3 regions of the Romboutsia hominis genome follow, and region 2 is predicted to be linked to each of the others. Evidence: a T-box and tRNA genes for the amino acid it is inferred to sense, from the RefSeq annotation. Region 2 holds a T-box; the other regions hold tRNA genes.
The links. The T-box of region 2 lies ahead of ileS (isoleucine--tRNA ligase). A T-box ahead of a tRNA ligase gene usually reads a tRNA of that ligase, here a tRNA-Ile.

Region 1: it has a tRNA-Ile gene. The T-box ahead of ileS (isoleucine--tRNA ligase) is inferred to sense a tRNA for this amino acid. The anticodon was not compared.
Region 3: it has a tRNA-Ile gene. The T-box ahead of ileS (isoleucine--tRNA ligase) is inferred to sense a tRNA for this amino acid. The anticodon was not compared.

What each region holds. Positions count from the first base shown of each region.
Region 1 is NZ_LN650648.1:2,806,156-2,815,597, reverse strand. Features, by position in the region: rRNA gene FRIFI_RS13685 (23S ribosomal RNA) at 1-2,126, shown strand, start outside; rRNA gene rrf (5S ribosomal RNA) at 2,256-2,372, shown strand; tRNA gene FRIFI_RS13675 (tRNA-Glu) at 2,376-2,450, shown strand; tRNA gene FRIFI_RS13670 (tRNA-Val) at 2,458-2,533, shown strand; tRNA gene FRIFI_RS13665 (tRNA-Asp) at 2,540-2,616, shown strand; tRNA gene FRIFI_RS13660 (tRNA-Asn) at 2,632-2,707, shown strand; tRNA gene FRIFI_RS13655 (tRNA-Thr) at 2,712-2,786, shown strand; tRNA gene FRIFI_RS13650 (tRNA-Tyr) at 2,794-2,878, shown strand; tRNA gene FRIFI_RS13645 (tRNA-Gly) at 2,892-2,965, shown strand; tRNA gene FRIFI_RS13640 (tRNA-Arg) at 2,982-3,058, shown strand; tRNA gene FRIFI_RS13635 (tRNA-Gln) at 3,065-3,140, shown strand; tRNA gene FRIFI_RS13630 (tRNA-Lys) at 3,151-3,226, shown strand; tRNA gene FRIFI_RS13625 (tRNA-Ser) at 3,231-3,319, shown strand; tRNA gene FRIFI_RS13620 (tRNA-Ser) at 3,334-3,424, shown strand; tRNA gene FRIFI_RS13615 (tRNA-Pro) at 3,436-3,512, shown strand; tRNA gene FRIFI_RS13610 (tRNA-Ile) at 3,522-3,598, shown strand; tRNA gene FRIFI_RS13605 (tRNA-Trp) at 3,611-3,686, shown strand; tRNA gene FRIFI_RS13600 (tRNA-Pro) at 3,715-3,791, shown strand; tRNA gene FRIFI_RS13595 (tRNA-Ile) at 3,799-3,875, shown strand; tRNA gene FRIFI_RS13590 (tRNA-Phe) at 3,882-3,957, shown strand; tRNA gene FRIFI_RS13585 (tRNA-Met) at 3,964-4,040, shown strand; rRNA gene FRIFI_RS13580 (16S ribosomal RNA) at 4,162-5,664, shown strand; tRNA gene FRIFI_RS13575 (tRNA-Ala) at 5,786-5,861, shown strand; rRNA gene FRIFI_RS13570 (23S ribosomal RNA) at 6,007-8,909, shown strand; rRNA gene rrf (5S ribosomal RNA) at 9,033-9,149, shown strand; tRNA gene FRIFI_RS13560 (tRNA-Leu) at 9,155-9,243, shown strand; tRNA gene FRIFI_RS13555 (tRNA-Met) at 9,254-9,329, shown strand; tRNA gene FRIFI_RS13550 (tRNA-Glu) at 9,340-9,414, shown strand; tRNA gene FRIFI_RS13545 (tRNA-Gly) at 9,424-9,442, shown strand, end outside.
Region 2 is NZ_LN650648.1:2,278,991-2,288,432, forward strand. Features, by position in the region: gene FRIFI_RS11170 (FecCD family ABC transporter permease) at 1-581, opposite strand, end outside; gene FRIFI_RS11175 (ABC transporter substrate-binding protein) at 581-1,609, opposite strand; gene FRIFI_RS11180 (hypothetical protein) at 1,781-2,050, opposite strand; gene FRIFI_RS11185 (AbgT family transporter) at 2,410-4,098, opposite strand; gene ileS (isoleucine--tRNA ligase) at 4,667-7,774, opposite strand; T-box leader at 7,879-8,112, opposite strand; gene FRIFI_RS11195 (DivIVA domain-containing protein) at 8,183-8,710, opposite strand; gene FRIFI_RS11200 (YlmH family RNA-binding protein) at 8,724-9,442, opposite strand, start outside.
Region 3 is NZ_LN650648.1:2,946,156-2,955,597, reverse strand. Features, by position in the region: rRNA gene FRIFI_RS14575 (23S ribosomal RNA) at 1-1,099, opposite strand, end outside; rRNA gene FRIFI_RS14570 (16S ribosomal RNA) at 1,359-2,861, opposite strand; gene FRIFI_RS14565 (hypothetical protein) at 3,399-3,812, opposite strand; gene FRIFI_RS14560 (DUF2508 family protein) at 3,834-4,085, opposite strand; tRNA gene FRIFI_RS14555 (tRNA-Val) at 4,245-4,320, opposite strand; tRNA gene FRIFI_RS14550 (tRNA-Arg) at 4,326-4,402, opposite strand; tRNA gene FRIFI_RS14545 (tRNA-Cys) at 4,408-4,481, opposite strand; tRNA gene FRIFI_RS14540 (tRNA-Lys) at 4,492-4,567, opposite strand; tRNA gene FRIFI_RS14535 (tRNA-His) at 4,576-4,652, opposite strand; tRNA gene FRIFI_RS14530 (tRNA-Pro) at 4,664-4,740, opposite strand; tRNA gene FRIFI_RS14525 (tRNA-Ile) at 4,761-4,837, opposite strand; tRNA gene FRIFI_RS14520 (tRNA-Met) at 4,850-4,926, opposite strand; tRNA gene FRIFI_RS14515 (tRNA-Phe) at 4,936-5,011, opposite strand; tRNA gene FRIFI_RS14510 (tRNA-Ser) at 5,015-5,103, opposite strand; tRNA gene FRIFI_RS14505 (tRNA-Lys) at 5,108-5,183, opposite strand; tRNA gene FRIFI_RS14500 (tRNA-Gln) at 5,194-5,269, opposite strand; tRNA gene FRIFI_RS14495 (tRNA-Arg) at 5,277-5,353, opposite strand; tRNA gene FRIFI_RS14490 (tRNA-Gly) at 5,366-5,440, opposite strand; tRNA gene FRIFI_RS14485 (tRNA-Leu) at 5,461-5,544, opposite strand; tRNA gene FRIFI_RS14480 (tRNA-Tyr) at 5,555-5,639, opposite strand; tRNA gene FRIFI_RS14475 (tRNA-Thr) at 5,647-5,721, opposite strand; tRNA gene FRIFI_RS14470 (tRNA-Asn) at 5,726-5,801, opposite strand; tRNA gene FRIFI_RS14465 (tRNA-Asp) at 5,830-5,906, opposite strand; tRNA gene FRIFI_RS14460 (tRNA-Val) at 5,912-5,987, opposite strand; tRNA gene FRIFI_RS14455 (tRNA-Gly) at 5,997-6,070, opposite strand; tRNA gene FRIFI_RS14450 (tRNA-Glu) at 6,080-6,154, opposite strand; tRNA gene FRIFI_RS14445 (tRNA-Met) at 6,164-6,239, opposite strand; tRNA gene FRIFI_RS14440 (tRNA-Leu) at 6,250-6,338, opposite strand; tRNA gene FRIFI_RS14435 (tRNA-Cys) at 6,355-6,428, opposite strand; tRNA gene FRIFI_RS14430 (tRNA-His) at 6,437-6,513, opposite strand; tRNA gene FRIFI_RS14425 (tRNA-Pro) at 6,525-6,601, opposite strand; tRNA gene FRIFI_RS14420 (tRNA-Ile) at 6,622-6,698, opposite strand; tRNA gene FRIFI_RS14415 (tRNA-Met) at 6,711-6,787, opposite strand; tRNA gene FRIFI_RS14410 (tRNA-Phe) at 6,797-6,872, opposite strand; tRNA gene FRIFI_RS14405 (tRNA-Ser) at 6,876-6,964, opposite strand; tRNA gene FRIFI_RS14400 (tRNA-Lys) at 6,969-7,044, opposite strand; tRNA gene FRIFI_RS14395 (tRNA-Gln) at 7,055-7,130, opposite strand; tRNA gene FRIFI_RS14390 (tRNA-Arg) at 7,138-7,214, opposite strand; tRNA gene FRIFI_RS14385 (tRNA-Leu) at 7,235-7,318, opposite strand; tRNA gene FRIFI_RS14380 (tRNA-Tyr) at 7,329-7,413, opposite strand; tRNA gene FRIFI_RS14375 (tRNA-Thr) at 7,421-7,495, opposite strand; tRNA gene FRIFI_RS14370 (tRNA-Asn) at 7,500-7,575, opposite strand; tRNA gene FRIFI_RS14365 (tRNA-Asp) at 7,604-7,680, opposite strand; tRNA gene FRIFI_RS14360 (tRNA-Val) at 7,686-7,761, opposite strand; tRNA gene FRIFI_RS14355 (tRNA-Gly) at 7,771-7,844, opposite strand; tRNA gene FRIFI_RS14350 (tRNA-Glu) at 7,854-7,928, opposite strand; tRNA gene FRIFI_RS14345 (tRNA-Met) at 7,938-8,013, opposite strand; tRNA gene FRIFI_RS14340 (tRNA-Leu) at 8,024-8,112, opposite strand; rRNA gene rrf (5S ribosomal RNA) at 8,118-8,234, opposite strand; rRNA gene FRIFI_RS14330 (23S ribosomal RNA) at 8,358-9,442, opposite strand, start outside.

The sequences.
Region 1 (9,442 bases), 530 kb from region 2:
ACCCACGAGCGTTGAAAAGCTCGGGGATGACTTGTGGATAGCGGTGAAATTCCAATCGAGCCCGGAGATAGCTGGTTCTCCCCGAAATAGCTTTAGGGCTAGCCTTGAGCTTAGAGAAACGGAGGTAGAGCACTGAATGTCCTAGGGGGTATTGCACTTACCGAAGACTATCAAACTCCGAATGCCGTCTTCTTTTGCTCAGGAGTCAGACTGTGGGTGATAAGATTCATAGTCAAGAGGGCAACAGCCCAGATCGTCAGCTAAGGTCCCTAAATGTACGTTAAGTGGTAAAGGATGTGGGATTGCACAGACAACCAGGATGTTGGCTTAGAAGCAGCCACTCATTTAAAGAGTGCGTAATAGCTCACTGGTCGAGTGATCCTGCGCCGAAAATTTCCGGGGCTAAAACGTACTACCGAAGCTACGGCATCATTTATGATGGGTAGGGGAGCTTCGTATGCAGGCTGAAGCATGACCGTAAGGACATGTGGACAGTATACGAGTGAGAATGTTGGCATGAGTAGCGAGACGTGGGTGAGAATCCCATGGGCCGTAAACCCAAGGTTTCCAGGGGAAGGTTCGTCCGCCCTGGGTTAGTCGGGACCTAAGCCGAGGCCGAAAGGCGTAGGTGATGGACAACAGGTTGATATTCCTGTACCACCAATAACCGTTTGAGGAATGGGATGACACAGTAGGATAAGCTAACCACACTGTTGGTTATGTGTGGCTAAGTACTGAGGCAGTCAAGATAGGCAAATCCGTCTTGATAATGCTAGGGTACGATGGGGAGCCCTTTTGGGCGAAGTAGCTGATTTCACACTGTCGAGAAAAGTCTCTACCGAGGTTAAAGGTGCCCGTACCGTAAACCGACACAGGTGGGTGAGGAGAGTATCCTAAGGCCAGCGAGAGAACTATTGTTAAGGAACTCGGCAAAATGACCCCGTAACTTAGGGATAAGGGGTGCCATCCTTTGGATGGCCGCAGAGAATAGGCCCAAGCGACTGTTTACCAAAAACACAGGTTTCTGCTAAGTCGCAAGACGATGTATAGGAGCTGACGCCTGCCCGGTGCTGGAAGGTTAAGGGGATCTGTTAGGAGTAATCCGAAGCAGTGAACTTAAGCCCCAGTAAACGGCGGCCGTAACTATAACGGTCCTAAGGTAGCGAAATTCCTTGTCGGGTAAGTTCCGACCCGCACGAAAGGCGTAACGATTTGGGCACTGTCTCAACAATAGACTCGGTGAAATTGTAATCCCGGTGAAGATGCCGGGTACCTGCGACAGGACGGAAAGACCCCATGGAGCTTTACTGTAGCTTGACGTTGGGTCTTGGTACTACATGTACAGGATAGGTGGGAGACTATGAAGCATGGACGCCAGTCTGTGTGGAGTCACCCTTGGGATACCACCCTTGTAGTACTGGGATCCTAACCAGAGGCCTTGAATCAGGTCTTGGGACACCGTCAGGTGGGCAGTTTGACTGGGGCGGTCGCCTCCCAAAAAGTAACGGAGGCGCTCAAAGGTTTCCTCAGCACGGTCGGAAATCGTGCGAAGAGTGTAAAGGCAAAAGGAAGCTTGATTGCAAGACATACAGGTCGAGCAAGGACGAAAGTCGGACTTAGTGATCCGGTGGTTCCGCATGGAAGGGCCATCGCTCAACGGATAAAAGCTACCCTGGGGATAACAGGCTTATCTCCCCCAAGAGTCCACATCGACGGGGAGGTTTGGCACCTCGATGTCGGCTCATCACATCCTGGGGCTGTAGTAGGTCCCAAGGGTTGGGCTGTTCGCCCATTAAAGTGGTACGCGAGCTGGGTTCAGAACGTCGTGAGACAGTTCGGTCCCTATCCGTCGCAGGCGTAGGAAATTTGAGGAGACCTGTCCTTAGTACGAGAGGACCGGGATGGACGTACCTCTGGTGTACCAGTTGTTCTGCCAAGGGCATGGCTGGGTAGCTATGTACGGAATGGATAAGCGCTGAAAGCATCTAAGCGCGAAGCCAACTTCAAGATAAGATTTCCCACCGTAAGGGTAAGACCCCAGGAAGACTACCTGGTTGATAGGTCGAAGGTGTAAGTGCAGTAATGTATTTAGCTTATCGATACTAATAGGTCGAGGACTTGACCAAAATAAAATGATAAAGCATTAAATGATATACAGTTTTCAGAGTATTAATTAAAAAACTTTGAAAAAAGTGTTGACAAAATATCATAAAAATGATATTATAATACTTGTTCTGATAAGAACGAAAACACAATGTAGTTATTATAGCAAAGAGGATACACCTGTTCCCATACCGAACACAGAAGTTAAGCTCTTTAGCGCTGATGGTACTTGGAGGGCGACCTCCTGGGAGAGTAAGACATAGCTACGTTGAGGCCCATTGGTCAAGCGGTCAAGACACCGCCCTTTCACGGCGGTAACAGGGGTTCGATTCCCCTATGGGTCACCAATATCCCGGGACTATAGCTCAGCTGGGAGAGCACCTGCCTTACAAGCAGGGGGTCACAGGTTCGAGCCCTGTTAGTCCCACCAATATGCGGCCTGGTAGTTCAGCTGGTTAGAATGCCAGCCTGTCACGCTGGAGGTCGAGGGTTCGAGTCCCTTCCAGGTCGCCACTTAATTAAATACGCGGGAATATGGCTCAGTTGGTAGAGCAATTGACTGTTAATCAATGGGTCACAGGTTCGAGTCCTGTTATTCCCGCCAATATGCTGGTGTGGCTCAACGGTAGAGCAGCTGACTTGTAATCAGCAGGTTGTAGGTTCGATTCCTATCACCAGCTCCATGAATACGGAGGATTTCCCGAGCGGCCAAAGGGGGCAGACTGTAAATCTGTTAGCATTGCTTTCGGTGGTTCGAATCCACCATCCTCCACCACTTAATTAAATATGCGGGTGTAGCTCAATGGTAGAGTTCCGGCCTTCCAAGCCGGCTGTGAGGGTTCGATCCCCTTCACCCGCTCCAAATTATTCTATAATGTGGGTGCATAGCTCAGCTGGATAGAGCAACGCCCTTCTAAGGCGTGTGTCCGGGGTTCGAATCCCTGTGCGCTCACCACTTTATAGGGGATTCGCCAAGTCGGTAAGGCATAGCACTTTGACTGCTACATGCGTAGGTTCGAGTCCTGCATCCCCTGCCAAATTTAATATGACCCATTAGCTCAGTCGGTAGAGCACCTGACTTTTAATCAGGGTGTCCCGCGTTCGAGTCGCGGATGGGTCACCAATGTGGAGAGGTGTCCGAGTGGTTTAAGGAGCTGGTCTTGAAAACCAGTGATGCTTAACGGCACCGTGGGTTCGAATCCCACCCTCTCCGCCATTAACTAAATAAACGGAGAAGTACTCAAGTGGCTCAAGAGGAACCCCTGCTAAGGGTTTAGGCTGGGTAACCGGTGCGAGGGTTCGAATCCCTCCTTCTCCGCCATTATTTTTTTTCGAGGTGTAGCGCAGTTTGGTAGCGCACATGGTTTGGGACCATGGGGCCGGGGGTTCGAGTCCCTTCACCTCGACCAAAAAAATGTGGGCCATTAGCTCAGTTGGTTAGAGCGCCCGGCTCATAACCGGTAGGTCTGGGGTTCGAGTCCCTGATGGCCCACCACATTTTTTTTATAGGGGTGTAGCTCAGTTGGTAGAGCGTCGGTCTCCAAAACCGTGCGCCGGGGGTTCGAGTCCCTCCACCCCTGCCAATTAATTTCTATAAAAAATAAAGAATTTCGAGGTGTAGCGCAGTTTGGTAGCGCACATGGTTTGGGACCATGGGGCCGGGGGTTCGAGTCCCTTCACCTCGACCAAAAAAATGGGCCTATAGCTCAGGTGGTTAGAGCGCACGCCTGATAAGCGTGAGGTCGCTGGTTCGAGTCCAGCTAGGCCCACCAAGGTGCGCCCAGATAGCTCAGTCGGTAGAGCAGGGGACTGAAAATCCCCGTGTCGGTGGTTCGATTCCGCCTCTGGGCACCATATCGTGGCGGTATAGCTTAGTTGGCTAGAGCGTTCGGTTCATACCCGAAAGGTCACAGGTTCGACTCCTGTTACCGCTACCATGTAGATTTAAGAACTTTGAAAATTAAACAGTAGGTTAATTTATATAACTGATTCTTAAAAGAATCGAAAACAAACCAAGCCAGATATTCAGATAATGATAGTCTGAGCAGGTAACAACTTTTATTTGAGAGTTTGATCCTGGCTCAGGATGAACGCTGGCGGCGTGCCTAACACATGCAAGTCGAGCGATTTACTTCGGTAAAGAGCGGCGGACGGGTGAGTAACGCGTGGGTAACCTGCCCTGTACACACGGATAACATACCGAAAGGTATGCTAATACGAGATAACATGAGAGAGTTGCATGGCTTTCTTATCAAAGCTTTTGCGGTACAGGATGGACCCGCGTCTGATTAGCTAGTTGGTAAGGTAACGGCTTACCAAGGCGACGATCAGTAGCCGACCTGAGAGGGTGATCGGCCACATTGGAACTGAGACACGGTCCAAACTCCTACGGGAGGCAGCAGTGGGGAATATTGCACAATGGGCGAAAGCCTGATGCAGCAACGCCGCGTGAGCGATGAAGGCCTTCGGGTCGTAAAGCTCTGTCCTCAAGGAAGATAATGACGGTACTTGAGGAGGAAGCCCCGGCTAACTACGTGCCAGCAGCCGCGGTAATACGTAGGGGGCTAGCGTTATCCGGAATTACTGGGCGTAAAGGGTGCGTAGGCGGTCTTTCAAGTCAGGAGTGAAAGGCTACGGCTCAACCGTAGTAAGCTCTTGAAACTGTAAGACTTGAGTGCAGGAGAGGAGAGTAGAATTCCTAGTGTAGCGGTGAAATGCGTAGATATTAGGAGGAATACCAGTTGCGAAGGCGGCTCTCTGGACTGTAACTGACGCTGAGGCACGAAAGCGTGGGGAGCAAACAGGATTAGATACCCTGGTAGTCCACGCCGTAAACGATGAGTACTAGCTGTCGGAGGTTACCCCCTTCGGTGGCGCAGCTAACGCATTAAGTACTCCGCCTGGGAAGTACGCTCGCAAGAGTGAAACTCAAAGGAATTGACGGGGACCCGCACAAGTAGCGGAGCATGTGGTTTAATTCGAAGCAACGCGAAGAACCTTACCTAAGCTTGACATCCTTTTGACCGATGCCTAATCGCATCTTTCCCTTCGGGGACAGAAGTGACAGGTGGTGCATGGTTGTCGTCAGCTCGTGTCGTGAGATGTTGGGTTAAGTCCCGCAACGAGCGCAACCCTTGCCTTTAGTTGCCAGCATTAAGTTGGGCACTCTAGAGGGACTGCCAGGGATAACCTGGAGGAAGGTGGGGATGACGTCAAATCATCATGCCCCTTATGCTTAGGGCTACACACGTGCTACAATGGGTGGTACAGAGGGCAGCCAAACCGTGAGGTGGAGCTAATCCCTTAAAGCCATTCTCAGTTCGGATTGTAGGCTGAAACTCGCCTACATGAAGCTGGAGTTACTAGTAATCGCAGATCAGAATGCTGCGGTGAATGCGTTCCCGGGTCTTGTACACACCGCCCGTCACACCACGGAAGTTGGGGGCGCCCGAAGCCGGATAGCTAACCTTTTGGAAGCGTCCGTCGAAGGTGAAATCAATAACTGGGGTGAAGTCGTAACAAGGTAGCCGTATCGGAAGGTGCGGCTGGATCACCTCCTTTCTAAGGAGAATTACCTACTGTTTAATTTTGAGGGTTTTTATTTTTTTTGTTAAAAATGAAAATTCTATATTGACAATTTTCACATAAGATAGTAAAATATCTAATGTTGAAAAGACAACTTGGGGGTGTAGCTCAGCTGGGAGAGCACTTGCCTTGCACGCAAGGGGTCAGGAGTTCGATCCTCCTCATCTCCACCATTAGTACTTTGAAAACTGTATAACATTTAGTGATATGACATCATTTTTTATAAATAGACAAGAAAAGTCTTTAAAATAACTTTAAGCAATGGAATAAACTGAGTGAATACGAAGTTTGTTCATTCGCGATAACTTTTTAATAACTGGTCAAGTTATTAAGGGTGCAGGGCGGATGCCTTGGCACTAGGAGCCGATGAAGGACGTGATAAGCTGCGATAAGCTTCGGGGAGTTGCACGTAAACTTTGATCCGAAGATTTCCGAATGAGGAAACTCACTTAGAGTAATGTCTAAGTATCGTTAAGTGAATACATAGCTTAGCGAGGGGAACCCGGGGAACTGAAACATCTAAGTACCTGGAGGAAGAGAAAGAAAAATCGATTCCGTAAGTAGCGGCGAGCGAACGCGGAACAGGCCAAACCAACAAAGTTTTCTTTGTTGGGGTTGCGGACATATCATCAACGAAGAGGCTATTGTAGACGAAGAGAGTTGGAAAGCTCCGCTATAAAGTGTAACAGCCACGTAGTCAAAACGAGAAGACTTCAGATATGATCCAGAGTACCACGGGACACGTGAAACCCTGTGGGAAGCAGGAGGGACCATCCTCCAAGCCTAAATACTACCTAGTGACCGATAGCGCATAGTACCGTGAGGGAAAGGTGAAAAGAACCCCGGGAGGGGAGTGAAATAGAACCTGAAACCCTGCACTTACAAGCTGTGGGAGCACATTACTTGTGTGACCGCGTACTTTTTGTAGAACGGGCCAACGAGTTACGTTAAGTAGCAAGGTTAAGCACTTAAGGTGTGGAGCCGTAGCGAAAGCGAGTCTTAAATGGGCGATTTAAGTTACTTGACGTAGACCCGAAACCGGGCGACCTATCCATGAGCAGGTTGAAGCGAAAGTAAAATTTCGTGGAGGACCGAACCCACGAGCGTTGAAAAGCTCGGGGATGACTTGTGGATAGCGGTGAAATTCCAATCGAGCCCGGAGATAGCTGGTTCTCCCCGAAATAGCTTTAGGGCTAGCCTTGAGCTTAGAGAAACGGAGGTAGAGCACTGAATGTCCTAGGGGGTATTGCACTTACCGAAGACTATCAAACTCCGAATGCCGTCTTCTTTTGCTCAGGAGTCAGACTGTGGGTGATAAGATTCATAGTCAAGAGGGCAACAGCCCAGATCGTCAGCTAAGGTCCCTAAATGTACGTTAAGTGGTAAAGGATGTGGGATTGCACAGACAACCAGGATGTTGGCTTAGAAGCAGCCACTCATTTAAAGAGTGCGTAATAGCTCACTGGTCGAGTGATCCTGCGCCGAAAATTTCCGGGGCTAAAACGTACTACCGAAGCTACGGCATCATTTATGATGGGTAGGGGAGCTTCGTATGCAGGCTGAAGCATGACCGTAAGGACATGTGGACAGTATACGAGTGAGAATGTTGGCATGAGTAGCGAGACGTGGGTGAGAATCCCACGGGCCGTAAACCCAAGGTTTCCAGGGGAAGGTTCGTCCGCCCTGGGTTAGTCGGGACCTAAGCCGAGGCCGAAAGGCGTAGGTGATGGACAACAGGTTGATATTCCTGTACCACCAATAACCGTTTGAGGAATGGGATGACACAGTAGGATAAGCTAACCACACTGTTGGTTATGTGTGGCTAAGTACTGAGGCAGTCAAGATAGGCAAATCCGTCTTGATAATGCTAGGGTACGATGGGGAGCCCTTTCGGGCGAAGTAGCTGATTTCACACTGTCGAGAAAAGTCTCTACCGAGGTTAAAGGTGCCCGTACCGTAAACCGACACAGGTGGGTGAGGAGAGTATCCTAAGGCCAGCGAGAGAACTATTGTTAAGGAACTCGGCAAAATGACCCCGTAACTTAGGGATAAGGGGTGCCATCCATTGGATGGCCGCAGAGAATAGGCCCAAGCGACTGTTTACCAAAAACACAGGTTTCTGCTAAGTCGCAAGACGATGTATAGGAGCTGACGCCTGCCCGGTGCTGGAAGGTTAAGGGGATCTGTTAGGAGTAATCCGAAGCAGTGAACTTAAGCCCCAGTAAACGGCGGCCGTAACTATAACGGTCCTAAGGTAGCGAAATTCCTTGTCGGGTAAGTTCCGACCCGCACGAAAGGCGTAACGATTTGGGCACTGTCTCAACAATAGACTCGGTGAAATTGTAATCCCGGTGAAGATGCCGGGTACCTGCGACAGGACGGAAAGACCCCATGGAGCTTTACTGTAGCTTGACGTTGGGTCTTGGTACTACATGTACAGGATAGGTGGGAGACTATGAAGCATGGACGCCAGTCTGTGTGGAGTCACCCTTGGGATACCACCCTTGTAGTACTGGGATCCTAACCAGAGGCCTTGAATCAGGTCTTGGGACACCGTCAGGTGGGCAGTTTGACTGGGGCGGTCGCCTCCCAAAAAGTAACGGAGGCGCTCAAAGGTTTCCTCAGCACGGTCGGAAATCGTGCGAAGAGTGTAAAGGCAAAAGGAAGCTTGATTGCAAGACATACAGGTCGAGCAAGGACGAAAGTCGGACTTAGTGATCCGGTGGTTCCGCATGGAAGGGCCATCGCTCAACGGATAAAAGCTACCCTGGGGATAACAGGCTTATCTCCCCCAAGAGTCCACATCGACGGGGAGGTTTGGCACCTCGATGTCGGCTCATCACATCCTGGGGCTGTAGTAGGTCCCAAGGGTTGGGCTGTTCGCCCATTAAAGTGGTACGCGAGCTGGGTTCAGAACGTCGTGAGACAGTTCGGTCCCTATCCGTCGCAGGCGTAGGAAATTTGAGGAGACCTGTCCTTAGTACGAGAGGACCGGGATGGACGTACCTCTGGTGTACCAGTTGTTCTGCCAAGGGCATGGCTGGGTAGCTATGTACGGAATGGATAAGCGCTGAAAGCATCTAAGCGCGAAGCCAACTTCAAGATAAGATTTCCCACCGTAAGGGTAAGACCCCAGGAAGACTACCTGGTTGATAGGTCGAAGGTGTAAGTGCAGTAATGTATTTAGCTTATCGATACTAATAGGTCGAGGACTTGACCAAAATCATTAACTAAATGATATACAGTTTTCAGAGTATTAATTAAAAAACTTTGAAAAAAATGTTGACAAAATATCATAAAAATGATATTATAATACTTGTCCTAGAGAGGACAACAACATATTATGTGGTTATTATAGCAAAGAGGATACACCTGTTCCCATACCGAACACAGAAGTTAAGCTCTTTAGCGCTGATGGTACTTGGAGGGCGACCTCCTGGGAGAGTAAGACGTAGCCACGTGGTATGCCGAAGTGGCGGAACTGGCAGACGCACAGGACTTAAAATCCTGCGGGACTTACCTCTCGTACCGGTTCGATTCCGGTCTTCGGCACCAACTTTAATATCGCGGGGTGGAGCAGTTGGCAGCTCGTCGGGCTCATAACCCGAAGGTCGCAGGTTCGAGTCCTGCCTCCGCAACCAAATAAAATATGGCCCATTGGTCAAGCGGTCAAGACACCGCCCTTTCACGGCGGTAACAGGGGTTCGATTCCCCTATGGGTCACCAATTTAATACGCGGGTGTAGCTCAATGGT
Region 2 (9,442 bases):
TCTGCTGAATATATAAGTAAATTAGTAAGCGCTGAAAATATTGTAGATATTGCCATACCAGTAAGTACTAATCTTGTTGTTGATGTTGTTTTTCCCATCTGCGTGCCTATTGCAAACACTAACACTCCTGAAATAATAGAACCTACAAATGCACCAGATGTTATACTATTTATTCCAATAGATGACACCCCTCCTAAAACAATAACAGCAACAGCTCCACATGATGCACCAGATGATATTCCTAATATATACGGTTCTGCTATAGGGTTTTTAGTTACACATTGCATTAATACTCCACATATTGCAAGACCAGCTCCACATATTGCTCCTAATAAAACTCGTGGAAATCTAATTTCCCATATTATATTATGGGTCATGACTTCTCCAACTCCACTAAATAACATTCCATTTGATAATTTGTTTAATAAAATTTTATATACCTCTCCAGGTTCTATATATGTACTTCCTATAGCTATTGCTCCGACTATTGTACCTGCTAATAATATTATTAAAGCTATAGTCCAAAATAAGAAACCTCTCTTTTTTGAAAGGTTTCTTGAGTTTTCTATACTAACTTGCATTATTTGTTTCCTTCAAAGAAATATCCATACATTTCTTCTATAAGCTTAGGATTTCTAACACCTGGAGATAAGTCAGCTAATCCTACTACATATATTTTATCATTCTTTATTGCAGGTACATCTTTAAGTGCTGGATGATTCTTTAAGAAATCTATTTTTTCCTTAACTGGTTGACCAGCTAAGAAATCAGTTACTAATATAACTTCTGGGTTTTTAGCCACTATACTTTCCCAAGAAACATTTATGTATGGTTTATCTGCATCTTTTCCAAATATGTTATTTCCACCAGCTAATTCTATTAAGTTATTTGCAAGACCACTTCCTACTACCATAGCATCCTTTTCACCAGAATCATATACCATCATTTTTACTTTATCTTCTTCTTTTATATCTCCAACTTTATCAGTTACAGCTTTTATATCACTTTTCATTTTATTTACTACTTCATTTGCTTTATTTTCTACTCCAAATATTTTTCCTAATAATTCAAAGTCTTCATATACAGTTTCTACTGTTGCATCTGGATTATATGATTTTGCCATAAATGGAGTTATATCTTTTTTTATTAACTCATCTGGTGATCCTGTTGTTTGTTCATTTATAGATGAATCCCATCCACTAACAAAGTCTGCACCTGTTGCTATAAACCCTTCTTTAGATATAGAGTGTCCTTCTCCAACTTTAAGTTCTGGTATTTTATTATAAGCTTCTTCAAACTCTGGAAGTATTGGGTTATCTAAAAGTGCTGTTCCTACCATTTTATCTCCTAAATCTAGTGCAAGTAACATCTCTGTCATAAATTGAGATAATGTAACTGCCTTTTGCCTTGGTTTTTCTACTTTGACATTATAATCTTTCGCTCCATCTGAGTATGTAAATTCTACTGGTGTGAAATTACTTTCTGCTACTTGTGTTTCTGGCGTTTGACTAGTTTCTTTTTTATCTGACGAACATCCTACTACACTTAAACTTATTCCTGCTACCATTAATACTGCTAAAAATCTTTTTAAACTTTTGCTTTTTATCATTTTTATTTTCCCCCTAAGTATATTTTTTATATAAACACTATTGTTTAATTTAACATAAATTTACTAATTACATTACAAAAAGCCATGAGTTTTTACAAAGATATATCAAATAAATCTTTGTAATTTAAACCTTCATGGCTTTATTTTTATCAGTTATTCAATTTTCACTATCTATTCGTGGCTATGCCCATGTTCACCATTGTGGTCATGTCCATGCTCATGTGTATGTAAATGGTCATGTGTGTGAACTCCTGTAAAACCATCTTCATGATTGTGGTCATGTCCTAATCCATTTATATGTTCATGTTCATGCCCATGTTCGTGTGTATGTAAATGTATATGGTCATGATTATGACTTCCACAACAATTTTCTCCCCCATTTCCACAACATCCATTTATATGTGGATTATGATGTAATCTCATATTTTTCGTCCCTAACATATTGTATCCCCCTAGTAACATAGGTACTTCGGTACCCCTTTTCATTTATCTTACAATTTAATTATATGTTCTGTCTTTTTTAGCGTAAATACAATATGTTTTTTTCAGAAAATTTAGTTTTATACAACTTTTTATTATTATTTAGTTTTTTTTATGTATTTTTACATTATTTTTGTATTTTATTTTAAATTAAAATATTTATTTAAATATATTTTTTAATTTATATATTTAGTATTTTATTATTTTTAAAAATTAATCAATCTAAAAACTTTAAGTTAATATAAGAAAGGGGTAAATTTAAGCATAACCTAATTTTACCCCTTTATATAAAATATTATATGTAGTTAATTTTAAACCCCTTACATAAAGATTGCTGTTCCTGGTCCTATAGGTGCTCCTGCTAAAGCCCATATTATAGCAAATATAGTCCATCCTATTAAGAATGCTATAGCTATTGGCATCATTGTACTTATTAGGTTACCTACACCAAATTCTTTCTTATATTTTTGACCAAATACTACTATAACCCCTAAATAGCTCATTAATGGAGATATTACATTTGTTGAAGAGTCACCTATACGGTATATTAACTGAACACCTGCTGGAGTGAATCCCGCAACCATTAACATTGGAACAAATATTGGAGCAAGAAGTCCCCACTTAGATGAAGCTCCTCCCATGAATAAGTTAACAAATGCAGTTAAGAATATAAATGCAACCATTAACACAATATTCATAAACATACTACCTTCTGGTATTTTAGAAACTAAATTAGCTCCTAATGATGCAACATACACTCCTAAGTGAGAGTCGTTAAAGTAATTAATAAATTGAGCAACGAAGAATAATATAACTATTATTGGAGCCATATCTGCCATCGCTCTAACCATTGCTGGCACTATATCCGCTGCTTTTTTAAACTTACCTGATTTAAATCCGTATACTAATCCACTTACAGCGAATATAACGAACATTATCATTATAACCATATCACCTTTAAAGAATATAGAGTTTAAGAATCCATCTGCTGCAACTAAAGCTGCATTCCCTTCTGCATCTTTTCCCCATAACTCTACTGTAGTTGATAAGTCACCTACTAAAGGTATAGTGTTATTTTTATCTATTGGTAAAGCTGTTAATATTATTAAAGCAAATAATAATAACATTATTTTATTTGTAAATTTATAAGCACTTTTTTCTGCTTGAGTTATTTCATGTTCTGGCTCAACTTCAGCCTCTGCTTTATTATATTTTCCTAATCTTGGCTCAATATACTTATCTACAACTATAGTTCCTATTAATATTATTAAGAATGTAGATGCCATCATGAAGAACCAGTTACTTGTAACTGATAAAGTTCCTGCTAATTGAGTACCTGCCATAGCATCACCAGTCTCAGCTGCTGCTTGAGTAAATGGTAATAATAATGCATCTGTTGAACTAACAAATAAGTTTGCACTAAATCCTCCAGAAACCCCTGCAAATCCTGCTGCAAGACCTGCTATAGGATTTCTTCCTAATGTATAATACATTAATGCAGCAAGTGGTATTAATACAACATACCCTGCATCTGATGCCATATTAGACATAACCCCTAAGAATATTACAACTGGAGTAACTAATTTCATAGGCGTAGCTTGAACTATACTTTTCATTGCCATTGTTAAGTATCCACTTTGTTCCATAAGTCCTATTGCTAACATTATTATAAGTATAGTGCCTATTGCATACATGTTCATAAAATTAGCTATTGCAGTTCCTATAACATAAGAAAGACCATTTGAATATCTTTCTGCTACTTCTGTTCCTGTTGCCCCTACTTTTAACACCTCTATTGGTTTTTGCCCTAATAAATTGTTTATTGGGAAATCACCTAAAGGAGTTTTAGCTACTACCCCTAAACTTCCTAGTATTGCTGATAAAACTAAAACAAATGCTGCTATGTATATAAACATTAGCACTGGGTGTGGTAATTTGTTACCAAGCTTCTCTATTTTGTCCATGAAGCCTTGTTTTTGTTTCTTTTGCGATTTTACACTTACATCCATACTTTCCCTCCCTATTTTATATTCCATGATTACTTAACTTATTCTAACACATCACGACAACGATTTCATAATTTTTCTGAAACTTCTAATTTATTAATCTATTCTCTTATTTTCATTTTATTTTAAAATTTTTTTAATGATTTATACTTTAACTTTTAAAGCAGCTTTTAGTGTTTTTTTCTAACTTAATTTCATTTTTAATGTTTTTTTGTATATTTTTTAAATTTTTCTTAACTAATACTTATCTTTATATTTATATTATTAAATATTTTCAATTTCTTTTATATTATTAGAATTTTCAATATAATTTTATATTCTAAATTTAATAATATTTTTAATCTAATTAATTTCTAAAAAGCTTTTAATTAACTTTTATATAAAAAATTTGCTTCACTTATGCTGCCAACGACTTTGTCCGTTGCTAAGATTATTATTTTTTATATTTTTAAACCTATTGATATATCTTATTTTCATGAATTATCAATAGGTTTATGCTTAATATAATAATTTTCTTGTATGTAAAAAAGTACCTCTTAATGAAATACTTCATCAAGAGGTACTTTTTAAATTATTTCTTTATAACTTTTATTCCAGTCATATGGTCATTTAAATTATGACTTTCTAAAGTTTCATCTTCTACTCTATTTATTTCTACAGCTAATGTTTCTGATTTTATATATTCATCATAATTTTCTACAGCTTTAGCTATTTCATCATCTGAATTAAATTCTATAACTATGTTATCTAAAACATCAAAGTTATTAGATTTTCTTATTTGTTGTATCTTAGATATAAATTCTCTTGCATATCCTTCTTCTATTAACTGTGTTGTTAATGTTGTATCTAATATAACAAATAAGTTGTTTTCCATAGTTACATTAAATCCTTCTTTAGCTGATATGTTTATTAAAACATGGTCTTTGTTAAATTCAAAGTTTTCTCCGTTTATATCAACAGCAAAACTTTCACCATTTTCTAATTTAGGAACAACTTCATTTGGATTTAATTTATTTAATGCACCAGCAAAGAACTTCATGTTAGCACCAAGTATTGGTCCTAAAACTTTAAAGTTTGGTTTTAAGCTAAAGTTCATATATTCAGATAAATCTTTTGCAAATACAACTTCTTTAACGTTAAGTTCTTCTTTTATTAAGTCTACAACATCACTTATAGTAGCTTCAAACTTACCATCTACTAATACTTTTTGTATTGGTTGACGTACCTTTATTCTTGTAGCTTCTCTTGATGCTCTACCTAATGTAACTAGGTTTTTAACTAAGTCCATCTTCTCTTCTAATTCATTGTTTATTAAATCTAAATTAGCTTTTGGATACGTACTTAAATGTACTGAAACTTCATTAGTTAAGTTTCTGTATATTTCTTCTGATATATATGGAGTAAATGGAGCTATAAGCTTACAAAGCTCTGTTAATATTTCATAAGTTGTATTGTAAACTGATTTTTTATCTTCAGTTAATTCAGTCGCCCAGAATCTTCTTCTTGAACGTCTTATATACCAGTTAGATAAATCTTCGTTTATAAATTCTTGAATAGTTCTAACTGTTTTGTTTAATTCAAATATCTCTAAGTTTTCTTCTACTTCTTTCTTTAAGTTGTTAAACTTAGATAATATCCATCTATCTAATTCTGGTCTGTCTTTGTATTCTACAAAGAAGTCAGTTGGATTTATATTATCAGTATTTGCATATAAAGCAAAGAAGTTATATACATTTTTCATAGTTCCTAAGAACTTGCTTTGAACTTCTTTTAATCCATCAACATCAAATCTTGTTGGAGTCCATGGTGGAGATACGTATAATAAGTACCATCTTAAGGCATCTGCTCCATATTGGTCAAATAATTCAAATGGATTTACTGTATTTCCTCTAGACTTACTCATCTTCTTACCTTCTTTATCTAAAACAAGGTCATTAACTAAAACTCTCTTGTATGGAGCTTTCCCCATAACAAATGTTGATATAGCAAGTAATGAATAGAACCATCCTCTAGTTTGGTCTATACCTTCACAGATGAAATCTGCTGGGAATAATTCTTCAAAGTTTTCCTTGTTTTCAAATGGGTAATGATGTTGAGCAAATGGCATCGAACCACTGTCAAACCAACAGTCTATAACATCTGTTACTCTTGTCATAGGCTTACCACAGCACTCACATTTTAGATGTATATTATCAACATATGGTCTGTGAAGTTCTACTGTTTTAGGATCTACTTCTTCTATAGCTTTTTGAGCTAATTCTTCTCTTGAACCTACAGAATCTCTATGTCCGCATTCACACTTCCATATATTAAGTGGAGTACCCCAATATCTACTTCTTGATATAGCCCAGTCATTTAAGTTTTCTAACCAGTTTCCAAATCTACCTTCACCAACGAAGTTTGGATACCATTCAACTGTCTTATTGTTAGCTATTAATTGGTCTTTTAATTTTGTCATTTCTATATACCAGCTTGGCTTAGCATAGTATAAAAGTGGAGTTTGACACCTCCAGCAGTGAGGATAATTATGAGCTACTTTTTCTTTGCTAAATAATTTATTTTCACCGTGTAACCATTTTATTATTTCAACATCTACTCCATCTTCCATAACGAATTTTCCTTCCCATGGAGTAGTTGTAAATTTACCTGCTTCAGATACTGGTTGAAGTACTGGTAAATCATACTTTCTACCTAAGTTGTAGTCATCTTCACCAAATGCTGGTGCAGTATGTACTATACCTGTACCATCTTCAGTTGTAACGTAGTCTCCGCAAGTTAAGAAGAATGCTTTTTTATCAGCTTCAACAAAAGGCATTAATTGTTCATACTCTATGTATTCTAAATCTTTACCTTTCATTTCTTCTAATACTTCGTAGTCTTCACCTAAAACCTTGTTAGCTAAAGCCTTAGCTACATAATAAACTTCATCATTTTGCTTAACTTTTATGTAGTCTATTTCAGGACCTACTGTTAATGCAACGTTTGATGGTAATGTCCAAGGTGTAGTTGTCCATGCTAAGAAATACTCATCAGCATCTTTTCTTTTAAACTTAGCTATTACTGTATTATTTTTTATTTCTTTATATCCTTGTGCAACCTCATGAGATGCAAGACCAGTTCCACATCTTGGACAATATGGAAGTATCTTATGACCTTCGTATACATATCCTTCTTTGTTGAACTTGTTTAATATCCACCATACAGATTCTATATAGTTGTTATCTAAAGTTATATATGGATTATCTAAGTCTATTTCGTATGCCATTCTCTCAGTCATATCTCTCCACTGTTTTTCATAAGTGAAAACAGACTCTCTACACTTTTGATTAAATTTATCTATTCCGTAAGCTTCTATTTCTTGCTTATCAGATAAACCTAATTCCTTTTCTACTTGTATTTCAACAGGTAGACCATGTGTATCCCAACCAGCTTTTCTTTTTACTTGCTTTCCATTCATAGTTTGGTATCTACAAACAGAGTCTTTTAATGTTCTAGCTATAACATGGTGTATTCCTGGGTTTCCATTTGCTGTTGGAGGACCTTCATAGAATACGAAACTTGGATCATTTTTCCCTTTTTCTAAAGTTTTCTCAAGTATGTTTATATCATTCCAATACTTAGAAACTTCTGCTTCTGCTTGCTTTACAGAAGAGTCAACTAATGACTTAAACTTTGACATAGTATCACCCTTTCATATTAATTGTTATCTAAATTTTGTTAGAATATTTAAACCTAACTAATTTACATTTTAATTTTTTGTATTAAAAAACTCGTCCCCCTAAAACAAGGGACGAGTATTAATCGCGTTACCACCCTAATTCTATACATATATAAAATATACTTTACTTATGTATAGCACTTAAATAGTATAACGGCACTTTACCGGCACAGCTTAATCAAATACTTTTTCAGCCTGCAGCTTCGGAGTGATTTTCCACTTTATAAATTTATTGGTTCTCAGCAACCCAACTCTCTGTAAAATTATCTAAAGCTTACTGTCTCCATCATAGCTTTTATTTATATTTTTGTTTATAATATGAGATTTTATAACAAATCGTCAAAATAGTCAATTACTTTTTATTTTATATTAATCTAATGTAGCTGCTGCCTCTTTTTCTATTGGCATATCAAATAATGTTGTCTCAAAAGCTCTCATATCATTTTCATCAACATTATAGAATATTTCATCTATACTTCTTATTTCATCTTCTAGTAAAGATTTAAATTTATTTCTAAATACTTTAAATTCTTTTACCATTTCATTATATTCTTTTCTTATTTCTATTACTTGATTATTAGCTTGTTCAATTATTTGTCTTGCTTTTAAATCAGCTTCTTCTACTATTATCTTAGCTTTTTTATTTGCAGCAGTACAAGTATCTTCTGCAACACTTTCAGCTCTTATAAGTGTAGCTTTTAATGTTTCTTCTATATTTTCATATTTGTTTATTTGATCTTGATATAATCTTACTTTTTCTTTAAGGTCTGAATTTTCTCTACATAGATGTTCATAATCTTCCTTAACTGCATCTAAAAATTCATCAACCTCTTCTTCTCTGTATCCTCTTATTCCTTTTTTAAATTCCTTATTTTCTATTTCTATTGGAGTAAGCATGCTTTTCTCCCTCCTATATTATTAACTTAGCACAAACTTTTATTCTGCCTTTTTTAGTAATATCTCCTATTTTAGATATTACTGCCCTACCTTTACCTCTAACTGATATTAGTGAATTATTTTCTATTTCTTTAGATGCAGATGTTATCTTTTCATAATTAACAAAAACTCTTTCTGCATTTATGTATTTTAAACTTTCTTGTCTTGATATATTATATAATCCACTTATAATACAATCTAGCCTACTTGATGATACTGTAAATGATATATCTTTATAATTTAATGAGCTTTCTATTATATCTTCTCTTGATATTTCATACACTGAAACACTATTTGTCGAAACTTTTTGTAAGTTCATAATTATAAAATCACATATATCACAACTTACAATTATTTGGCAAAAGCTATCGTGTATAATAATATCTCCTATCATCTCTCTTTTTATACCAAGACCCATAAGAGACCCTAAATAGTCCTTATGTGATATGCTTTTAAACTTAAAATTACCTTCTACTTGTATAAATTTAAGGTTATCATCTATATCTTCATATTCCATATAAAATGGATATATAAATATTTTACTTCTTTCAGCCTCTTTATGTCCACCATCAACAGAGTATTTTAAATCACTATAAGAATTCAAAATAGCAATAGCATTTTTGATTTCATAAGGATTTAAAAATTCCGTTTGTCTTACATCATAATTTTTCATTGTGGCATTAGCTTTATCTA
Region 3 (9,442 bases), 670 kb from region 2:
CATCCTGGTTGTCTGTGCAATCCCACATCCTTTACCACTTAACGTACATTTAGGGACCTTAGCTGACGATCTGGGCTGTTGCCCTCTTGACTATGAATCTTATCACCCACAGTCTGACTCCTGAGCAAAAGAAGACGGCATTCGGAGTTTGATAGTCTTCGGTAAGTGCAATACCCCCTAGGACATTCAGTGCTCTACCTCCGTTTCTCTAAGCTCAAGGCTAGCCCTAAAGCTATTTCGGGGAGAACCAGCTATCTCCGGGCTCGATTGGAATTTCACCGCTATCCACAAGTCATCCCCGAGCTTTTCAACGCTCGTGGGTTCGGTCCTCCACGAAATTTTACTTTCGCTTCAACCTGCTCATGGATAGGTCGCCCGGTTTCGGGTCTACGTCAAGTAACTTAAATCGCCCATTTAAGACTCGCTTTCGCTACGGCTCCACACCTTAAGTGCTTAACCTTGCTACTTAACGTAACTCGTTGGCCCGTTCTACAAAAAGTACGCGGTCACACAAGAAATGTGCTCCCACAGCTTGTAAGTACAGGGTTTCAGGTTCTATTTCACTCCCCTCCCGGGGTTCTTTTCACCTTTCCCTCACGGTACTATGCGCTATCGGTCACTAGGTAGTATTTAGGCTTGGAGGATGGTCCCTCCTGCTTCCCACAGGGTTTCACGTGTCCCGTGGTACTCTGGATCATATCTGAAGTCTTCTCGTTTTGACTACGTGGCTGTTACACTTTATAGCGGAGCTTTCCAACTCTCTTCGTCTACAATAGCCTCTTCGTTGATGATATGTCCGCAACCCCAACAAAGAAAACTTTGTTGGTTTGGCCTGTTCCGCGTTCGCTCGCCGCTACTTACGGAATCGATTTTTCTTTCTCTTCCTCCAGGTACTTAGATGTTTCAGTTCCCCGGGTTCCCCTCGCTAAGCTATGTATTCACTTAACGATACTTAGACATTACTCTAAGTGAGTTTCCTCATTCGGAAATCTTCGGATCAAAGTTTACGTGCAACTCCCCGAAGCTTATCGCAGCTTATCACGTCCTTCATCGGCTCCTAGTGCCAAGGCATCCGCCCTGCACCCTTAATAACTTGACCAGTTATTAAAAAGTTATCGCGAATGAACAAACTTCGTATTCACTCAGTTTATTCCATTGCTTAAAGTTATTTTAAAGACTTTTCTTGTCTATTTATAAAAAATGATGTCATATCACTAAATGTTATACAGTTTTCAAAGTACTAAAGTACGTCGCCAACAAACAAATTTCGTATTCACTCAATTTATTCTGTTGCTTAAAGTACTAATTTTGAGGTTCTAATGAACTCTCAAAATTAAACAGTAGGTAATTCTCCTTAGAAAGGAGGTGATCCAGCCGCACCTTCCGATACGGCTACCTTGTTACGACTTCACCCCAGTTATTGATTTCACCTTCGACGGACGCTTCCAAAAGGTTAGCTATCCGGCTTCGGGCGCCCCCAACTTCCGTGGTGTGACGGGCGGTGTGTACAAGACCCGGGAACGCATTCACCGCAGCATTCTGATCTGCGATTACTAGTAACTCCAGCTTCATGTAGGCGAGTTTCAGCCTACAATCCGAACTGAGAATGGCTTTAAGGGATTAGCTCCACCTCACGGTTTGGCTGCCCTCTGTACCACCCATTGTAGCACGTGTGTAGCCCTAAGCATAAGGGGCATGATGATTTGACGTCATCCCCACCTTCCTCCAGGTTATCCCTGGCAGTCCCTCTAGAGTGCCCAACTTAATGCTGGCAACTAAAGGCAAGGGTTGCGCTCGTTGCGGGACTTAACCCAACATCTCACGACACGAGCTGACGACAACCATGCACCACCTGTCACTTCTGTCCCCGAAAGGAAAGATGCGATTAGGCATCGGTCAAAAGGATGTCAAGCTTAGGTAAGGTTCTTCGCGTTGCTTCGAATTAAACCACATGCTCCGCTACTTGTGCGGGTCCCCGTCAATTCCTTTGAGTTTCACTCTTGCGAGCGTACTTCCCAGGCGGAGTACTTAATGCGTTAGCTGCGCCACCGAAGGGGGTAACCTCCGACAGCTAGTACTCATCGTTTACGGCGTGGACTACCAGGGTATCTAATCCTGTTTGCTCCCCACGCTTTCGTGCCTCAGCGTCAGTTACAGTCCAGAGAGCCGCCTTCGCAACTGGTATTCCTCCTAATATCTACGCATTTCACCGCTACACTAGGAATTCTACTCTCCTCTCCTGCACTCAAGTCTTACAGTTTCAAGAGCTTACTACGGTTGAGCCGTAGCCTTTCACTCCTGACTTGAAAGACCGCCTACGCACCCTTTACGCCCAGTAATTCCGGATAACGCTAGCCCCCTACGTATTACCGCGGCTGCTGGCACGTAGTTAGCCGGGGCTTCCTCCTCAAGTACCGTCATTATCTTCCTTGAGGACAGAGCTTTACGACCCGAAGGCCTTCATCGCTCACGCGGCGTTGCTGCATCAGGCTTTCGCCCATTGTGCAATATTCCCCACTGCTGCCTCCCGTAGGAGTTTGGACCGTGTCTCAGTTCCAATGTGGCCGATCACCCTCTCAGGTCGGCTACTGATCGTCGCCTTGGTAAGCCGTTACCTTACCAACTAGCTAATCAGACGCGGGTCCATCCTGTACCGCCAGAGCTTTGATAAGAAAGCCATGCGACTTTCTCATATTATCTCGTATTAGCATACCTTTCGGTATGTTATCCGTGTGTACAGGGCAGGTTACCCACGCGTTACTCACCCGTCCGCCGCTCTTTACCGAAGTAAATCGCTCGACTTGCATGTGTTAGGCACGCCGCCAGCGTTCATCCTGAGCCAGGATCAAACTCTCAAATAAAAGTTGTTACCTGCTCAGACTATCATTATCTGAATATCTGGCTTGGTTTGTTTTCGATTCTTTTAAGAATCAGTTATATAAATTAACCTACTGTTTAATTTTCAAAGTTCATTTTCATTTTGCCCTTTTCTTAAGGACAAGTAATACTATATCATCTTATTTTTAAATCGTCAATACTTTTTTAAAAAAAATTATTTTTTATTTATAATGTGCTTTTCAACAATTATATTATGTGTAAGATAGAGTATATTTATTCATTATTTTATTATTAACTTAAAAAAAATTAGCTATGCAATTTTATTTAAATTAATACAACTATATGCTTATAAATTTGATAAACTATATATATTTAAATATTATTATTAAGATGAATGAAAATTATATCCAAAGGCATATAATCATCTGCTTATAATTAACCTATTCACAAAAATCTTTTATCTTCTATATTATACTTAATATAAGTTTATTAAGTATAATTAAATTACTTATTATAAAAAAGAAAGGATATTAAGTAATATTAATACCCTTCCTCTTTTATTAATCAACTTGTGATAATAATCTTCTCGCAACATCAGATACTTTTAATTCACCTAGTTCTGCATGTCCTATCGCTATAACTACTTTTATGGCATCATCTGTATTATCCCATTTATAAGCCCTAGCATTCATAACAGCATCTTCTGGCATTATTTCTTCTAGTTCCATAGCTAATTCATCTGCTAATGTTATATATTCATCAAATAAATCTTCACTATCTATTTCTTCTAAATCATAGTCTTCTTTTATTATTTCATTTAAATTGTCTATATCTATACTTATTTGGTAAGCTAATGTATCTTCTCTTTTTGTTCCTTTAGTTAAATCTTTTTCTACTATAAAGTCACTATTTTCTTGTATAGTCTCTTTTAATTCTTCGCTATCTACTATTTCATCCCCAAAAACTACGTACATGATTTAATCATCTCCTTAGAATTATTTTGCTATTGATTCTACTAAAGACTCTTGTAATGTCTTCTTTATTCCTCTTTCCTTAGCAATCTTTATTAAATATCTATATCTTGATTTTTTTGCCTCTAATTCATATATAGCAACATCCACTAACTCTGGATCCGTAACTAGTTGAAAAAAATGTTCTGCTGTTTCAACATCCAACTGAGCTCTTTTTATCTCCTTTATTAGTTTTTGCTTTTCTTTATTTTTATTAATGTTTTTTATTTTAGACATAGTCATCCTCCCTAAATTATATTTTATTAAGAATTTTGACATATTCTAAAATCTATATACCATTATATGTAAATTTAATTCCTTTATCAAGATAATATATATTCTTAGTTTTATTTTTTGCATATAAAAACCTCTAGTGATTTTCACTAGAGGTTACACTGGTGGGATTAACAGGGCTCGAACCTGTGACCCCCTGCTTGTAAGGCAGGTGCTCTCCCAGCTGAGCTATAATCCCGGATATGGTGCGCCCAAAGGGACTCGAACCCCTAACCTTCTGATTCGTAGTCAGACACTCTATCCAGTTGAGCTATAGGCGCAATTTTGGAGGCGACACCCAGATTCGAACTGGGGATCAAGGAGTTGCAGTCCACTGCCTTACCACTTGGCTATGTCGCCGTAATATAAATGGTGACCCATCCGCGACTCGAACGCGGGACACCCTGATTAAAAGTCAGGTGCTCTACCGACTGAGCTAATGGGTCATTTTAAATGGGGTGGATAATGAGATTCGAACTCACGGCCTCCAGAGCCACAATCTGGCGCTCTAACCAACTGAGCTATACCCACCATATCTATATTGGTCGAGGTGAAGGGACTCGAACCCCCGGCCCCATGGTCCCAAACCATGTGCGCTACCAAACTGCGCTACACCTCGGTATTACTGAGTAATTAATGTGGTGGGCCATCAGGGACTCGAACCCCAGACCTACCGGTTATGAGCCGGGCGCTCTAACCAACTGAGCTAATGGCCCACATTAATTAAGTGGTAGCGGTAACAGGAGTCGAACCTGTGACCTTTCGGGTATGAACCGAACGCTCTAGCCAACTAAGCTATACCGCCACGAATTAATGGTGCCCAGAGGCGGAATCGAACCACCGACACGGGGATTTTCAGTCCCCTGCTCTACCGACTGAGCTATCTGGGCATTTGGCGGAGAGGGTGGGATTCGAACCCACGGTGCCGTTAAGCATCACTGGTTTTCAAGACCAGCTCCTTAAACCACTCGGACACCTCTCCGTATTGGTGACCCATCCGCGACTCGAACGCGGGACACCCTGATTAAAAGTCAGGTGCTCTACCGACTGAGCTAATGGGTCATATTTAATTTGGCAGGGGATGCAGGACTCGAACCTACGCATGTAGCAGTCAAAGTGCTATGCCTTACCGACTTGGCGAATCCCCTATGAATGTGGTGAGCGCACAGGGATTCGAACCCCGGACACACGCCTTAGAAGGGCGTTGCTCTATCCAGCTGAGCTATGCACCCACATTATTTATTTGGAGCGGGAAACGAGATTCGAACTCGCGACTTCAACCTTGGCAAGGTTGCGCTCTACCACTGAACTATTCCCGCATAGTTTAGTTTATTAAAAGTGGTGCGGATGAAGGGAGTCGAACCCCCACGCCGTAGGCGCCAGATCCTAAGTCTGGTGCGTCTGCCAATTCCGCCACATCCGCATACTTTTTATGGTGGAGGATGGTGGATTCGAACCACCGAAAGCAATGCTAACAGATTTACAGTCTGCCCCCTTTGGCCGCTCGGGAAATCCTCCGTATTTATGGAGCTGGTGATAGGAATCGAACCTACAACCTGCTGATTACAAGTCAGCTGCTCTACCGTTGAGCCACACCAGCGTATTGGCGGGAATAACAGGACTCGAACCTGTGACCCAATGATTAACAGTCATTTGCTCTACCAACTGAGCCATATTCCCACATAAAAAGTATTTATTAAATTTAACTTGGCGACCTGGAAGGGACTCGAACCCTCGACCTCCAGCGTGACAGGCTGGCATTCTAACCAGCTGAACTACCAGGCCGCGAATGGTGGGACTAACAGGGCTCGAACCTGTGACCCCCTGCTTGTAAGGCAGGTGCTCTCCCAGCTGAGCTATAGTCCCATAAGTTTTTGGAGCGGGTGAAGGGGATCGAACCCTCACAGCCGGCTTGGAAGGCCGGAACTCTACCATTGAGCTACACCCGCATATTAAGTTGGTGACCCATAGGGGAATCGAACCCCTGTTACCGCCGTGAAAGGGCGGTGTCTTGACCGCTTGACCAATGGGCCATATTTATTTGGTTGCGGAGGCAGGACTCGAACCTGCGACCTTCGGGTTATGAGCCCGACGAGCTGCCAACTGCTCCACCCCGCGATATTAAAGTTGGTGCCGAAGACCGGAATCGAACCGGTACGAGAGGTAAGTCCCGCAGGATTTTAAGTCCTGTGCGTCTGCCAGTTCCGCCACTTCGGCATTCAATTTTTTTGAGTGGAGGCGACACCCAGATTCGAACTGGGGATCAAGGAGTTGCAGTCCACTGCCTTACCACTTGGCTATGTCGCCTTATTAAATGGGGTGGATAATGAGATTCGAACTCACGGCCTCCAGAGCCACAATCTGGCGCTCTAACCAGCTGAGCTATACCCACCATATCTATATTGGTCGAGGTGAAGGGACTCGAACCCCCGGCCCCATGGTCCCAAACCATGTGCGCTACCAAACTGCGCTACACCTCGGTATTACTGAGTAATTAATGTGGTGGGCCATCAGGGACTCGAACCCCAGACCTACCGGTTATGAGCCGGGCGCTCTAACCAACTGAGCTAATGGCCCACATTAATTAAGTGGTAGCGGTAACAGGAGTCGAACCTGTGACCTTTCGGGTATGAACCGAACGCTCTAGCCAACTAAGCTATACCGCCACGAATTAATGGTGCCCAGAGGCGGAATCGAACCACCGACACGGGGATTTTCAGTCCCCTGCTCTACCGACTGAGCTATCTGGGCATTTGGCGGAGAGGGTGGGATTCGAACCCACGGTGCCGTTAAGCATCACTGGTTTTCAAGACCAGCTCCTTAAACCACTCGGACACCTCTCCGTATTGGTGACCCATCCGCGACTCGAACGCGGGACACCCTGATTAAAAGTCAGGTGCTCTACCGACTGAGCTAATGGGTCATATTTAATTTGGCAGGGGATGCAGGACTCGAACCTACGCATGTAGCAGTCAAAGTGCTATGCCTTACCGACTTGGCGAATCCCCTATGAATGTGGTGAGCGCACAGGGATTCGAACCCCGGACACACGCCTTAGAAGGGCGTTGCTCTATCCAGCTGAGCTATGCACCCACATTATAGTTTATTAAAAGTGGTGCGGATGAAGGGAGTCGAACCCCCACGCCGTAGGCGCCAGATCCTAAGTCTGGTGCGTCTGCCAATTCCGCCACATCCGCATACTTTTTATGGTGGAGGATGGTGGATTCGAACCACCGAAAGCAATGCTAACAGATTTACAGTCTGCCCCCTTTGGCCGCTCGGGAAATCCTCCGTATTTATGGAGCTGGTGATAGGAATCGAACCTACAACCTGCTGATTACAAGTCAGCTGCTCTACCGTTGAGCCACACCAGCGTATTGGCGGGAATAACAGGACTCGAACCTGTGACCCAATGATTAACAGTCATTTGCTCTACCAACTGAGCCATATTCCCACATAAAAAGTATTTATTAAATTTAACTTGGCGACCTGGAAGGGACTCGAACCCTCGACCTCCAGCGTGACAGGCTGGCATTCTAACCAGCTGAACTACCAGGCCGCGAATGGTGGGACTAACAGGGCTCGAACCTGTGACCCCCTGCTTGTAAGGCAGGTGCTCTCCCAGCTGAGCTATAGTCCCATAAGTTTTTGGAGCGGGTGAAGGGGATCGAACCCTCACAGCCGGCTTGGAAGGCCGGAACTCTACCATTGAGCTACACCCGCATATTAAGTTGGTGACCCATAGGGGAATCGAACCCCTGTTACCGCCGTGAAAGGGCGGTGTCTTGACCGCTTGACCAATGGGCCATATTTATTTGGTTGCGGAGGCAGGACTCGAACCTGCGACCTTCGGGTTATGAGCCCGACGAGCTGCCAACTGCTCCACCCCGCGATATTAAAGTTGGTGCCGAAGACCGGAATCGAACCGGTACGAGAGGTAAGTCCCGCAGGATTTTAAGTCCTGTGCGTCTGCCAGTTCCGCCACTTCGGCATACCACGTGGCTACGTCTTACTCTCCCAGGAGGTCGCCCTCCAAGTACCATCAGCGCTAAAGAGCTTAACTTCTGTGTTCGGTATGGGAACAGGTGTATCCTCTTTGCTATAATAACCACATAATATGTTGTTGTCCTCTCTAGGACAAGTATTATAATATCATTTTTATGATATTTTGTCAACATTTTTTTCAAAGTTTTTTAATTAATACTCTGAAAACTGTATATCATTTAGTTAATGATTTTGGTCAAGTCCTCGACCTATTAGTATCGATAAGCTAAATACATTACTGCACTTACACCTTCGACCTATCAACCAGGTAGTCTTCCTGGGGTCTTACCCTTACGGTGGGAAATCTTATCTTGAAGTTGGCTTCGCGCTTAGATGCTTTCAGCGCTTATCCATTCCGTACATAGCTACCCAGCCATGCCCTTGGCAGAACAACTGGTACACCAGAGGTACGTCCATCCCGGTCCTCTCGTACTAAGGACAGGTCTCCTCAAATTTCCTACGCCTGCGACGGATAGGGACCGAACTGTCTCACGACGTTCTGAACCCAGCTCGCGTACCACTTTAATGGGCGAACAGCCCAACCCTTGGGACCTACTACAGCCCCAGGATGTGATGAGCCGACATCGAGGTGCCAAACCTCCCCGTCGATGTGGACTCTTGGGGGAGATAAGCCTGTTATCCCCAGGGTAGCTTTTATCCGTTGAGCGATGGCCCTTCCATGCGGAACCACCGGATCACTAAGTCCGACTTTCGTCCTTGCTCGACCTGTATGTCTTGCAATCAAGCTTCCTTTTGCCTTTACACTCTTCGCACGATTTCCGACCGTGCTGAGGAAACCTTTGAGCGCCTCCGTTACTTTTTGGGAGGCGACCGCCCCAGTCAAACTGCCCACCTGACGGTGTCCCAAGACCTGATTCAAGGCCTCTGGTTAGGATCCCAGTACTACAAGGGTGGTATCCCAAGGATGACTCCACACAGACTGGCGTCCATGCTTCATAGTCTCCCACCTATCCTGTACATGTAGTACCAAGACCCAACGTCAAGCTACAGTAAAGCTCCATGGGGTCTTTCCGTCCTGTCGCAGGTACCCGGCATCTTCACCGGGATTACAATTTCACCGAGTCTATTGTTGAGACAGTGCCCAAATCGTTACGCCTTTCGTGCGGGTCGGAACTTACCCGACAAGGAATTTCGCTACCTTAGGACCGTTATAGTTACGGCCGCCGTTTACTGGGGCTTAAGTTCACTGCTTCGGATTGCTCCTAACAGATCCCCTTAACCTTCCAGCACCGGGCAGGCGTCAGCTCCTATACATC